3 regions of the Bulleidia sp. HCP3S3_C9 genome follow, and region 2 is predicted to be linked to each of the others. Evidence: predicted binding sites of a transcription regulator. Region 2 holds the regulator's gene; each other region holds the start of a gene.
The links. The regulator HrcA, encoded in region 2, represses chaperone genes, less so after heat shock. The targets are predictions, from matches to a motif close to TTTTAGCACTNNNNNNNNNNNAGTGCTAAAA.
Positions count from the first base shown of each region.

Region 1: ACTND6_RS04035 (Hsp20/alpha crystallin family protein) is a predicted target of HrcA. The motif match lies at 2,434-2,464, and genes of this name have one in related genera.
Region 3: htpG (molecular chaperone HtpG) is a predicted target of HrcA. The motif match lies at 3,014-3,044, and genes of this name have one in related genera.

Region 1 covers NZ_JBQHWJ010000014.1:13,191-17,790, forward strand. The annotation lists gene ACTND6_RS04025 (ATP-binding protein) at 597-1,829, opposite strand; gene ACTND6_RS04030 (hypothetical protein) at 2,001-2,240, opposite strand; gene ACTND6_RS04035 (Hsp20/alpha crystallin family protein) at 2,520-2,939, shown strand; gene ACTND6_RS04040 (sensor histidine kinase) at 2,981-3,574, opposite strand; gene ACTND6_RS04045 (ABC transporter permease) at 3,897-4,600, opposite strand, start outside.
Region 2 covers NZ_JBQHWJ010000027.1:4,204-8,803, reverse strand. The annotation lists gene ACTND6_RS06175 (FtsW/RodA/SpoVE family cell cycle protein) at 1-730, shown strand, start outside; gene rsmD (16S rRNA (guanine(966)-N(2))-methyltransferase RsmD) at 727-1,281, shown strand; gene hrcA (heat-inducible transcriptional repressor HrcA) at 1,418-2,446, shown strand; gene grpE (nucleotide exchange factor GrpE) at 2,439-3,008, shown strand; gene dnaK (molecular chaperone DnaK) at 3,027-4,600, shown strand, end outside.
Region 3 covers NZ_JBQHWJ010000016.1:16,955-21,554, reverse strand. The annotation lists gene ACTND6_RS04435 (putative RNA methyltransferase) at 1-377, shown strand, start outside; gene ACTND6_RS04430 (NADP-dependent malic enzyme) at 393-1,571, opposite strand; gene ACTND6_RS04425 (FumA C-terminus/TtdB family hydratase beta subunit) at 1,568-2,104, opposite strand; gene ACTND6_RS04420 (fumarate hydratase) at 2,101-2,949, opposite strand; gene htpG (molecular chaperone HtpG) at 3,056-4,600, shown strand, end outside.

The DNA.
Region 1 (4,600 bases), on a different contig from region 2:
ATATTTGGTGTGCAATGATAGTTTCAATTATTAAAGTAGTCATGAAGCTGATTGTTAAGATAGAAAATAGAACACTATCAAAATCTAGATGTATATAAAAATGAACACATAAACAAATGGAAATGAATGATAGAACACCTGAGATGGCACCTAAGATTTGTTTGTTTGCAATTTTTCCTAATAAATATTTGTGGTAAAAGGGAATCCAGGCAGTGAATGGATATGCATATCCAATATTTTTTAACATACACATGGATGCAATGCTTTGAAATATATAACTGTATAGCAAATACAATATGACACTAATAGCTATCGCAACGAAAAATAAATAGACAAATGAAAATAAGCTGAAAAGAATTGCGATACCAAATCCACCCATATGAATCTCCTTTGAAATAGTGATTATAAGATACTTTTTAAATCATCTAAAGACATAAATTTGATCAATAAAGAACCATTTTTTCCATCAACAACAAACTTTTTGAATTTATCAAAGAGTCCCATGATAATAGCTCCTATTCGTTTTCTCATTTATATTATAGAGCACAATATAAAAACAAGTGAAGCATATGGCAAATTCTTCACTTGTTCATTTTTCATAAATATTCTATTGGAAGAGCAATCAGATTTTCTCGTAAATATGTCTTTTTATCAATGAGACATAATATGATGCCTGTACCTCTTTTTTTGTCTGGAATTTTGTCTAGTACAGTATTGGCTGATGCCATAGATGCTTTTGGGTTTCCACTCATTTTTATTTCTATTGGATATACAACACCATTTTCCTCAATGACTAGATCAATTTCATTTTCTTTACTGGAAGTTTTATCTTTTCCTCTGTAGTAAAAGATACTAAAGGAATAATCTTTTCCTTCATTAGAATAAGATTTTAATATTTCAGATACAATAAAAGTTTCAAATAGATTGCCAGCTACTGCAGAATTTTTTAAGGCATCAGCAGTGAGCCATTTTGTAAGGTAACATACTAATCCTGTGTCTCTAAAATAGATTTTAGGCGATTTGATAGCACGTGAAAGACTGGAAGAACTGTATGGCTGTAATAAATAGATAATTCCTGTTCTTTCTAATACAGATATCCAGTTTTTAATAGTTGGTTCACTGACACCAACTTCGTTGGCAATGTTTGTGTAACTAAGAATTTCACCTGTTCTAGCAGCAATGCTTGTAAGGAATTTAGAGAAAGTAATACTATCTGCAGAAATCAAATCATGAATGTCTCTTTCGATATATGTTGAAACATAAGAAGAATAAAACTCTTGCCAGTCTCTATCAATGACATATAGTTCTGGATAAGATCCTTTATGAATAATTTCCCATATATTGGAATAAGATTTAAGCTGTTTTTCTCTTTCTTGAATGTATTCTTCTGTAGGAATAAAGTGTCTGTTAAAAGGTACTTCATATATTTCTCTTAAAGATAATCCAGATAATTCAGAAATGGATACTCTTCCAGCAAGAGATTCACTCACACCTTTCATCAGCTGAAGTTTGGAAGATCCAGATAAAATAAACTGTCCTCTTTCATCTGAATTATCCACAATTAATTTGATGTTTTCTAATATGCCGGGCTCTTTTTGCACTTCATCAATAAAAAGAGGACATGGATTGTTTAAAAAGAATAATTTTGGTTCTTCGTGTGCCTGTAGGCGTGTTAAAACATCGTCAAAACTGGCAATTGTATATGCAGGAAATGTTTCTTTTATGACAGTGGATTTTCCAACTTGTCTTGCGCCGGTAAGCAAAGTGCATTTGCTTGTTTCAACTCGTTTTTCTAGAATTGGAGTAATTGCTCTTGGAATATATTTCATATGATTTCTCCGTCTAATCTAAAATCCAAATTTATTATAGGCGCTGAGAATGTACAATTCAACAGAAAATTACGTCTAATATAAAATTCAATTTTAAATTAGACGCTACTCTGCTATCTTTATAATAGTTAAAAAGAAGAAGATTGTCTCTTCTTCTTGATCACGTGTGAATTATTTCTTTCCCCAGTCTTTCATGGATTGTCCCTGGAATTGAACGTTTCCACGATGACCATATACTTTGATGGAATTTAAAGCTTGTTCTAAAGAGTGGAATTCTTCATCTGTTAATGTTACGTTGCTTGCTTCCATTGCATATTCTCTAGAAGGAATTGCGCCATATCCAAGAGAGAAAGCCATGCATCCCATTCCGATTTCTGATACTTCAATGTTACCTGGTTTTCTTGTTTTCATTTTATTCTCCTTTGTCGATTTGAGTATATGTTGAAAAAAGAAAGAAGTACAATAGCAATGATTCATATATTGTATACAGGAAATGAATAGTGCTTTATTATCACTTAATACAAAAATGTGCTAAATCAAATAAGTTCTTATTTATGCATATAATTCAAGCAAAAATAAAAAATATTATTAAAAAACTTGAATTATTTAGCACTCTACTATTGACTCTGCTAAAACGAAGAGTATATTAATACTTGTAAGACGAAAGGGTCTTAGAAAAGAGGAAAAAATATGAGATATTTAGACCGTAGAAATGCAAATTTATTTGATGATATGTTTGATGACATGTTCAGAGCTCCAGTAATGAACAACAATACTTTAATGAAGACAGATATTCATGAGAAAGATGGAAAATATATTCTTGATATTGAAGTACCTGGTGTAAAGAAAGAAGATGTTAAGATTTCTCTTTACAATGGTAACTTGACAGTTGCTGTTGAACACAATGAATCCAATGAAGAAAAGGATGCTAAGGGTAGAGTTATTCGTCAGGAAAGATACAATGGCTCTTGCAGTAGAACATTCTATGTATCTGATGCTATCAAGGATTCAGACATTCATGCTTCCTTCGAAAATGGTATTTTGAAGATTGAATTACCAACAGAAGCAAAGAAGGAAGAAGAAACAAAGAAGTTCATTGAAATTCTATAATTCCTTGAAAAAGACTTGTTCACAATGTGGCAAGCCTTTTTTTATCTTTGGAATGTGACTGTAAATATTGTACCTTCTTGTGGATTACTCGTAACAGAAATTTCACCATGTATTTTCTTGACCATTTCTCTTGTGATGGCGAGTCCTAAACCAAAGCTCTCCGTTTCATTTGTACGGCTTTTATCACTGCGATAAAAGCGATCAAATACGTGTGGAAGATTTTCTTGAGCAATCGTTGTTCCAAAGTTTTGAACACAAATACATGTTTTATGTTTATCCTGTGCTAATTTCAACAAGACTTTTCCATTTTTTGGTTCATATTTTAAAGCATTTTCTAATAAACTGCTAATGATTTGCATTAGATAATCTTCATTTGTCTGTATTACACATGATTCAATAAGTTCAGTGTCCAAAGTGACACTTTTTTCATAAGCAAGAGATTCTAATTGCAGACTTGCTTTCATCGCTATGTTACTAACATCAACTTCTTCTAATGGAACTGTAATGTTTTTTCGTTCAACATCTGCGAGTTTTAACATCTGTGTAATCAACTGCTGCATTCTTTTTGCAGCTATTTGAGGACTGTCGATCCAGCGATGTACACTTCCTACCGTTGCATCTTGATTTTCTATCAAAATAGAATTGTTTGCTAATATTACAGAGAGGAGTTTTTAAATCATGAGAGATATCTGCAACGAATTGTTTTTCTCTTTCCATTGCTTCTTCTGATGGTTTTGAAGCAATATGTGATAGCTGAATACTGATAAAAAGGAAAAGAAGCATTGCACCAAACCAGATGAAAAATAAAAGGATAGCTAGTGGTATGGGTGGTGGAGCACCAATGAATCAACCATCTAAAAAAGAAGATAAAAGTGTATAAGTAAAAGAGGTTGTAACGATTGAACAAAGAAAAGTTCAAAGGTGTTACAACCTTCTTTCAAAAAGATATTTTTGTAGTTAGAATTTAGATAATCCATTCTTTCTTGCTTTTTTCATCATTGCATCATATATCTTTGTTCCAGCGAATGTATAAAGTATATTTACAATTACAAATGCAATGATTTCATAATGCAATGGAAGAATGAGAGAACTTCCAAATAAGAGGTTTCTTACAAGATCTAGACCCCAGGTAAATGGAAAGAGAAGAGAAATGGCAAGAAATGGAGCAGGTAACTGAATGACTGGGAAATAGAGTCCTCCCAAAAAAGGTGCAATATTTGCGATTAAAGAAATGAATTGATCTGCTTCTTTGAAGTAAATCGCAAATCCCATTAATATTTCCGCAAATCCATATGTTCCAAAAGCCATTATCAATGCAATCCCTAAAAAAGAAAGAATACTTTTTACTGTGAGTAAATGAAATGAAGTAAGCACGAAAATAACAATCAATGGAATCATTTCAAATACAATGGAAACAACACCGCTCACAGCCCATCCAAATACATAATGGATACCTTTCAAAGGCATATTCATCATATATTCAAAGTTTTCTTCTTTTAGCTTTCGGCGGATTTCAAATACTGCAGACCACATGTTTTCCACAAATTGCCAAAGAATTAATGAAAATAACATGTATTGTATATATTCTGTTTTGCTTTGAATGCCAGATATTTCTAGATTTCCGAATAAAAGAATGGCAATCGAAGGAAATATCAGCAATA
Region 2 (4,600 bases):
ACCATTATTGTTTATTGGAATCTATTTATTAACGATTGTATTTCTGCAGCATGACTTTGGAAGTATGGCAGTTAACTTTTTGATTGTGTGTGTCTGCTTATTGCTTCCCAATCATCCGCAATTAAAAAAATTTCAGGGCGGATTAAAAATATGCTTCTGTGTTACGGTTGCTGTAGCTGTATTTATTCTTTCTCCTCAGGGTGTAAAGTTTATTGAACATTTGCCAATGCTTTCGACATATCAAATCAATCGATTTCTTTCAGCTGTCAATCCATTTGAAGATATTTATGGATCCAGCTATCAGATTGTAAAAGGACTTGTTTCATTTGTTGATGGTGGTTTATTTGGGGTTGGATTTGGTAATTCTGTTAGAAAATATACAGATTTCCCAGCCGCAAATACTGACTTTATTCTTTCAATTCTTGTAGAAGAATGTGGTTTTATTGGCTTTCTTGCGTTAATTGGTTTGTATAGTGTCATTATTTTCAGACTGTTGAACTATGCCAATAAAATAAAAAATGAAAAAGCAAAGATCATACTTGTTGGTACAGCGATGTATTTTGTTGTCCATTGCTTCTTTAATATTGGTGGTGTTACGGGTATGATTCCTTTGACAGGTGTTCCTTTGCTGCTGATTTCATCTGGTGGATCATCTACGTTATCAATTATGTTCTGTGTAGGAATTGCACAGGCCGTCATTTCACAATACAACAGAAAGGAGATCGAATGAGAATTATTGCAGGAGAATTTGCTTCTAGAAGACTGGAAACAAAAAAAGGGAACGCAACTAGACCAACTTTAGATAAAGTAAAGGAAGCTGTCTTTTCGTCGCTGGGTGGATACTTTGATGGTGGAAATGTATTGGATCTCTATGCAGGGAGTGGTGCTGTTGGCTTAGAAGCACTTTCTAGAGGTATGGACAATGCATACTTTTCTGATAATGATCGTATTGCCTGTTCTGTCATTAGAAATAACATTGCTTCTTTAAAGGTAGAAGATAGAACGAAAGTGTATCCGATTGCAGACATGAAGATGCTTTCTAGAATGAAAGAAGAAGGAAAGAAATTCCGTTTGATCTATTTGGATCCACCATATGCAAAACAGAAAAATTTAGAAGTCATGCAGTATATTGATGACAATAATTTGTTAGATGAGAATGGTGTTGTTGTGATAGAATCCTTGCAGGAAGAAAACTATCACGTAGATACATTTCAACATTTTCACTACCATAAGGAATCTGTCTATGGAATCATGAAAATTACATATTACAAGCACAATTAAGTCCGGAAATATCTGGATTTTTTTGTTTGAAAAAAGAATTGAAAGAATTTAGCACTCAAATCTTGACTCTGCTAATTTAAAGGTATACTATACTAGCAGGCACGAAGAAAGAGTGCTAAAAAAGGAGGTGTATGGAATGCTGACGCCAAGAAGAATTGAAATATTCAAGGCTGTTGTGGATGACTTCATTCAAAACGCTGAACCAGTTGGCTCGAAAACATTACAGACAAGATATCATCTGCCATACTCCAGTGCTACGATCCGTAATGATCTGCAGGCACTTGAAGAAATGGGATATCTTGAAAAAACACATACATCTTCAGGAAGAGTTCCTTCAACAATGGGTTATAAATTCTATTGCGAAAATCTACTGAGCGAATCTTCACTGGATAAGAAAATGGAAGTCGCAATTAGAAATGCATTTGAAACAAGTAACCTGAATGTTGAAGATGCAATTCAACAAAGCTGTCAGATCTTAAGTGATATGACAAATATGACAAGCGGTGCAATTGGTCCGGATGCTTCTTCACAAAGACTGGAACATATTAAATTGTTCCCAATTGATGAAAGAAATGCGGTATGCGTCTTTATTACAGATTCAGGCCATACAGAAACAAAGAATTTTCACTTTGATGAAGATATTCCATTCAAGGATATTGAAACATGCACGGATATTCTGAATCAAAAACTCAAAGGTACGCCAATCACAGATTTAGCAGAAAAGATGGAATCCATCAAGCCAGATCTCGGCAGTGTCGTACAGCGTCATGAAATGTTATTTACAGCTTTTGTAAAAGCATTTGTCAAGTTTGCTTCTGATAATGTCTACTTCTCTGGAAAAGATCGTATGTTATATCAGCCGGAGTTTGAAGATATTAACAAGCTGAAAAAAATGATGACAATGTTCAATGATGCATCGGTATGGAAAAAGATGAATACCAATGAAAATGCGGTGGCTGTATCTACAAGAAGCGGTGCAGAATTGACATGGTATAACGATTTGGCAGTCGTTAGAAGCAAGTTTAAAGTCAATGGTGACGAAACTGGTGAATTCATGGTTATTGGGCCTAGCAGAATGAATTATGACAAAGTTGTCAGCATGGTTGAATATGCGGCAAGAATGATAGAAAAAATGTATAAAACTGGAGGTGATGATAGTGAATAAAGACGAAAAGAAAGTTGAAGAAAAGGACGAGGCTGTCGTCGCTGAAGAAACAGAAGAAAACGTTGAAACAGAAAAAACAGAAGAAACAAAAGAAACAAGCGAAGATGTGATTGCTTCATTAAATGAAGCAATCAAAAAGAAAGATGAAGAAATCGCAAAACTCAAAAATGCGTATGCTATGGCTTATGCAGATACAGAAAATACAAGAAAGAGACTGATGAACGAATATGAACAGAAACAGAAGTATCATATTCAGTCATTCGCAAAAGAAGTATTACCTGTATTGGATAACTGCGAAAGAGCATTGGCACAGGCAACACAGGATGAAGCGTATCGTAAAGGTGTAGAAATGATCTACAACCAGCTGAAGACTTGCCTTGAAAAAGAAGGCGTTACAGAAATCGAAGCACTTGGACAGCCATTCGATGGTAACTGGCATCAGGCTTTAATGACAGAAGCTAAAGAAGGTGTAGAACCAGGAATGGTAACAGAAGTACTGCAAAAAGGATATAAATTGAAAGACCGCATCTTAAGAGCGGCTATGGTAAAGGTTAGCGAATAACCGGGAGGTAATAAGAATATGAGTAAGATTATTGGTATTGACTTAGGTACTACAAACAGCTGCGTAGCAGTTATGGAAGGCAAGGAAGCAAAGGTAATTGCTAACCCTGAAGGTAATAGAACAACTCCTTCTGTTGTAGCTTTTAAAAATGGTGAAAGAATTGTTGGTGATGCTGCAAAAAGACAGCTGATCACAAACAAGAACACAGTTTATTCTGTAAAGCGTTTAATGGGTACAGACAAGAAAGTTGAACTTGAAGGAAAGCAGTATACACCACAGGAAGTATCCGCTATGATCCTTTCTTACTTGAAGGATTATGCTGAAGCATATCTTGGTGAAAAGGTAGACAAGGCTGTAATTACAGTTCCTGCATACTTCAACGACGCACAGCGTCAGGCAACAAAGGATGCAGGTAAGATTGCTGGATTAGAAGTTGAAAGAATTATCAATGAACCAACAGCATCTGCATTAGCATTTGGACTTGATAAGGATCAGAATACTGAACACAAGATTCTTGTATACGATCTTGGTGGTGGTACATTCGATGTATCTATTCTTGATATCGCAGATGGTACATTTGAAGTATTATCTACAGCAGGTGATACACATCTTGGTGGTGATGACTTTGATGAAAAGATCATTGACTGGTTAGCTGATAACTTCAAGAAAGAACATAACATCGATCTTAAGGCTGACAAGATGGCTTTACAGAGATTGAAGGAAGCAAGTGAAAAGGCTAAGAAGGATCTATCTGGAACAGTTCAGACACAGATTTCCTTACCATTCATTTCTGCAGGTCCTGAAGGTCCATTACACTTAGAAGCAACATTAACAAGAGCACAGTTTGATGCTATGACAAAGGATCTTGTTGATAGAACAATGGTTCCTGTAAAGAATGCATTAAGAGATGCTGGATTGAATTCCAGTGATCTTGATCAGGTATTACTTGTAGGTGGTTCTACACGTATTCCTGCTGTGCAGGAAGCTGTAAAAAAAGAACTTGGTAAAGAACCTAACAAGTCTGTTAACCCAGATGAATGTGTAGCTTTAGGTGCTGCAATTCAGGGTGGTGTCATCAGTGGTGATGTCAAGGACGTATTATTACTTGACGTTACTCCATTAAGCTTAGGTATTGAAACACTTGGCGGTGTTATGACAGTATTGATTCCAAGAAATACTACAATCCCAACAAGCAAGTCTCAAGTATTCTCAACAGCAGCAGATAACCAGCCAGCAGTAGATATCCACGTATTACAGGGTGAAAGACCAATGGCTGCAGACAACAAGACACTTGGTAACTTCCAGTTAGATGGTATCGCACCAGCTAGACGTGGTGTTCCACAGATCGAAGTTAAGTTTGATATCGACGTTAACGGTATCGTTAAAGTATCTGCATTGGATAAGGGTACAAATAAGGAACAGCACATTACAATTCAGAACTCTTCTGGATTAAGTGATGATGAAATCGATAGAATGGTTAGAGAAGCTGAAGAACATAAGGCTGAAGATGATAAGCGTAAGGAAGAAATCGAAACAAAGAACAAGGCTGAAGCTTTCATCAACCAGATCGATGAAACATTAAAGAGCGACAA
Region 3 (4,600 bases), on a different contig from region 2:
CTTTGGAAGATGCATCCTGTGATACTGCAGTCACATGCTTTGCACCATTTGCGAAAGATGAGATTGAAAGAGTATTAACACAGGGCGGCAGATTCTTCTTTGTTTCCCCTGGTCCAAAACATTTATTTGAACTAAAGCAATTGATCTATGATACACCATATGAAAATGAAATGAAGGATCTGGAAACAACGCTTGTAAAAGAAGAAGAATACTTCATTTCAAATACATTCCATTGTGAAAAAGAAAATCTCATTTCTTTATTCAAAATGACACCATATTATCATAGAACAAGAAATGAAGATATTGATAAGATCAACCATCAGGATGGAATGGATATTACTGCCGAATTCTTAATTCGTGTCTATCAAAAAAGATGACAGGCGTCATCTTTTTTATTTTCTAACAAAGCCACTCTTGATAGCTTCTTTTTTGACTGCATCTGCAACAGTAGGCACAACACGTGGATCAAATGGAGAAACAATGATATGTTCTCTTGTCAGTTCTTCATCTTTAATTAATGATGCGATACCAATCGATGCAGCAATCTTCATTTCTTCAGTGATCTTTGTTGCCTTTGCATCTAATGCACCTCTAAATAAGCCTGGGAATGCCAGTAAATTATTTACCTGGTTTGGATAGTCTGATCTGCCAGTACCAATGATATAGGCTCCTGCTTCCTTGACTTCTTCATATGTAATTTCAGGTTCTGGATTTGCCATCGCAAATACAATATTTCCTTCATTCATAGAAGCAACCATTTCTTTTGTAACAATACGAGGCGCAGATACTCCAATAAAAATATCTGCACCAGCCATCGCTTCTTTTAAGGAAGCATAATGCTGATGATCCAGATTGACATAGCAAAGCAGCTCTTTCTTAAGATCATTGTAGCCTTCACTATGATCTGGATCCAGACATCCATCTACATCAAAGGCATAGATCTTATGAAAACCATACTGATACAACATACGGATAATGCTAGAACCAGCTGCACCACATCCAGAAATGACGACCTTCTGCTCTTCTGGCTTTGCCTTTTTCAAACGCATACAGTTGATAAGTGCTGCAAGTACAACGATTGCAGTGCCATGCTGATCATCATGAAATACAGGAATACTACATTCTTCAATGAGTCTTCTTTCGATTTCAACGCATCTAGGTGCACTGATATCTTCTAGATTGATTGCACCAAAAGATGGTGCAACCATCTTGCAGAAACGAATGATTTCTTCTGTATCTTTCGAATCAATCACAAGTGGCCACGAATCAATATCCGCAAATCGCTTCATCAACAAAGATTTTCCTTCCATAACAGGAAGTGCAGCTTCTGCACCAATATCACCAAGTCCTAAAACTGCCGTACCATCACTAATGACCGCAACAGTATTTGCACGATTCGTATAGACATAGCTCATTTCTTTATCTTCGTGAATCTTACGACATGGCTCAGCAACGCCAGGTGTATATGCAAGAGATAAATCTTTGGCATCTTCACAAGGCACCTTTGCTTCAACCTTTAATTTACCATGATACTTTCCATGTAACTTCAATGATTCATCATAAACACTCATGCTTCTTCCTCCAAATCATAAATATCATTCCCATCAATATCACATCCAACAAAACATGGAAAATCTTTCACTTCCAGTTTTGTAACTGCTTCTGCAAGTAACTCTTCAAAAGCAACCATTTCTCTTTTGATAATGCAGTGAGATAATAATGCACCAACACCACCAGCACATACAAAATAAATCATTTCATGATCTTTGATTGCCTGCTTCACTTCATCACTTCTTCTGCCTTTTCCAATCATGCCTTTCATTCCACACTCCGCAAGTGTTTTCACATATGGATCCATTCTACTAGAAGTTGTTGGTCCACTAGAGCCAATCACCTGTCTACTTCTTGCAGGTGTAGGTCCAACATAATAAATCGTTGCACCATGAAGATCAAATGGCAGCGGTTCATGATTTTCAATCATTTCTACAAGTTTTTTGTGTGCAGCATCACGTGCTGTATAAATTGTTCCATTCAACAATACCGCATCTCCTGCATGCAGATTTCTAATATCTTCTTCCTTCAGTGGCAATTGAATTGTTTTCATGAAATCACCTTCTTTGCGTGTCTGCACACGTGGCAGCAGATATTTACCGCTACTGGAAGTCCAGCAATATGTGTTGGTGCCTGTTTGATTTGAATCTTCAATGCGGTTGTTGCACCATGGAATCCCATAGGACCAATCTTTAATGCATTGGCTTCTTCTAGCAATGTATCTTCTAAAGCTTTATAGCGAGGGTCTGGATTAGAATGATCAATAGAGCGAAGCATTGCTTCTTTAGATAACTTCGCACAAAGATCAAATGTTCCACCAATGCCAACGCCAACAACAAATGGAGGGCAAGCATTAGGTCCAGCATTTTTGATTGTTTCTAAAACAAACTTCTTTACACCTTCTTCCCCATCCGCAGGTGTCAGCATTTTCAAGGCAGATTTATTTTCAGAGCCAAATCCTTTTGCCATCACTTCAATTTCAACATGATCCCCTTCAATAAAATCGGTATAGAGAATCGCTGGTGTATTATCCTTTGTATTCTTTCTATCATATAGTGGATCATCGACACTGCTTGCACGCAGATAATTTTCTGTATAGCCTTTTCTAACCCCTTCATTCACTGCTTCATTGATATTTCCACCAACAAAGTGAACATCCTGTCCAACATGCAGCCATACGATCATTAGACCGGTATCCTGACATAAAGGAATTCTTTCCTTTTGAGCAATTTCTGCATTTTTTAAAAGCATATCCATGACTGTTTTTGATTTTTCATCCCTTTCATTACTGGATGCTTTTTGAATTGCACTGAAAACAGCAGGATCATAGATACACGCAATATCCGCTGCCATAGAAGCAATTGCTTCTGTGATTTGATTTACATTGATTTCTTTCATAAGACAATTCTATCAGTTTGTTTATATATGACAACTTGATTTTCTATGATGTGCGTACTACAATATTTAGCAGTCATTCGTAAAGAGTGCTAAGGAGGATATCATCATGGCAAAGAAACAGTTTAAAGCCGAATCAAAACGTTTACTGGAATTAATGATCAATTCTATCTATACGAACAAGGAAATCTTTTTAAGAGAACTCATTTCCAATGCATCTGACGCACTAGATAAAAGACATTACATTTCCCTTACAGATAAAGAGGCAAAGGTTGATAAGAAAGATCTGAAGATCACAATTGAAAGACATCCAGATACTCGTCAGCTCATCATTGAAGATACTGGTATTGGTATGACTAATGAAGAGCTAGAAAAGAATCTTGGTACAATTGCCAAGTCTGGTTCTGCAGAATTCCGCGAACAATTCGAAAAAGCAAAGAAGAATACAGATATCATCGGACAGTTTGGTGTTGGATTCTACAGCGCATTCATGGTCGCAAAAAGAATCTTAGTTGAAACAAAATCAATCAAATCAGACAAAGCATACAGCTGGTCTAGTTCAGGAGAAGATGGCTATGTCATTTCAGAAATTGAAAAGTCTGGTTATGGCACAAGAATCACACTGGATCTAAAAGATGATACAGAAGATGAAAAATATTCCGAATTCCTGGAAGAATGGAAGATCAAGGAACTAATCAAGAAGTACAGTGATTATGTACGCTATCCAATTGAAATGGAATGTACAAAGCATATTCCTGATCCAACAGATGACAAGAAGACAATCGAAACACAGGAAGTTGAAACTTTGAACTCTATGGTTCCACTTTGGAAAAAGCAGAAGTCAAAGATTACACAGGAAGATTACAATGAATTCTACAAGTCAAAATTTAATGACTGGGAAGATCCGCAGAAAGTCATTCACTACACTGTAGAAGGCAATATTTCCTATACTGCTTTACTTTACATTCCATCAAAGGCACCATACAACTTCTACTACACAGACTATGAACCAGGTCTAGAACTCTACTGCAAGAATGTATTCATCATGGATAAAGTCAAAGATTTGATTCCATCTTATTTCAGATTTGTGAAGGGACTTGTTGATAGTGATGATTTGAATCTGAATATTTCAAGAGAAATCCTTCAGCAGGACCGTCAGGTCAAGATGATGGCAAAATCCATCGAAACAAAGGTTTCTTCAGCATTAAAAGAAATGCTTGAAAAAGACAGAGAAGGATATGAAAAATTCTTTGATAACTTTGGCTTGAATCTAAAGGCTGGTATCTTAGCTGACTATGGGCTCAACAAAGACAAGCTTCAGGATTTCATGATTTTTAGAAGCTCTAATGAAGGTAAATACGTTACATTAAAAGAATATGTTGATCGTATGAAGGATGATCAGAAAGCAATCTACTATGCAATTGGCAAGAGTGTTGATGAAATCCAGAACCTTCCAGCAATGGGTAAACTCAAAGAAAAAGGATATGAAGTACTCTACTTCCTTGATGAAAGAGATGAATTCGTTGCCAATACATTGATGAACTATGCTGAAAAGCCATTCCAGTCAGTGAATAAGGGTGATCTTGATCTAGAAAGCGATGAAGAAAAGAAGACAAGAGAAGAAAAAGCAGAAGCAAATAAAGATTTGTTAACT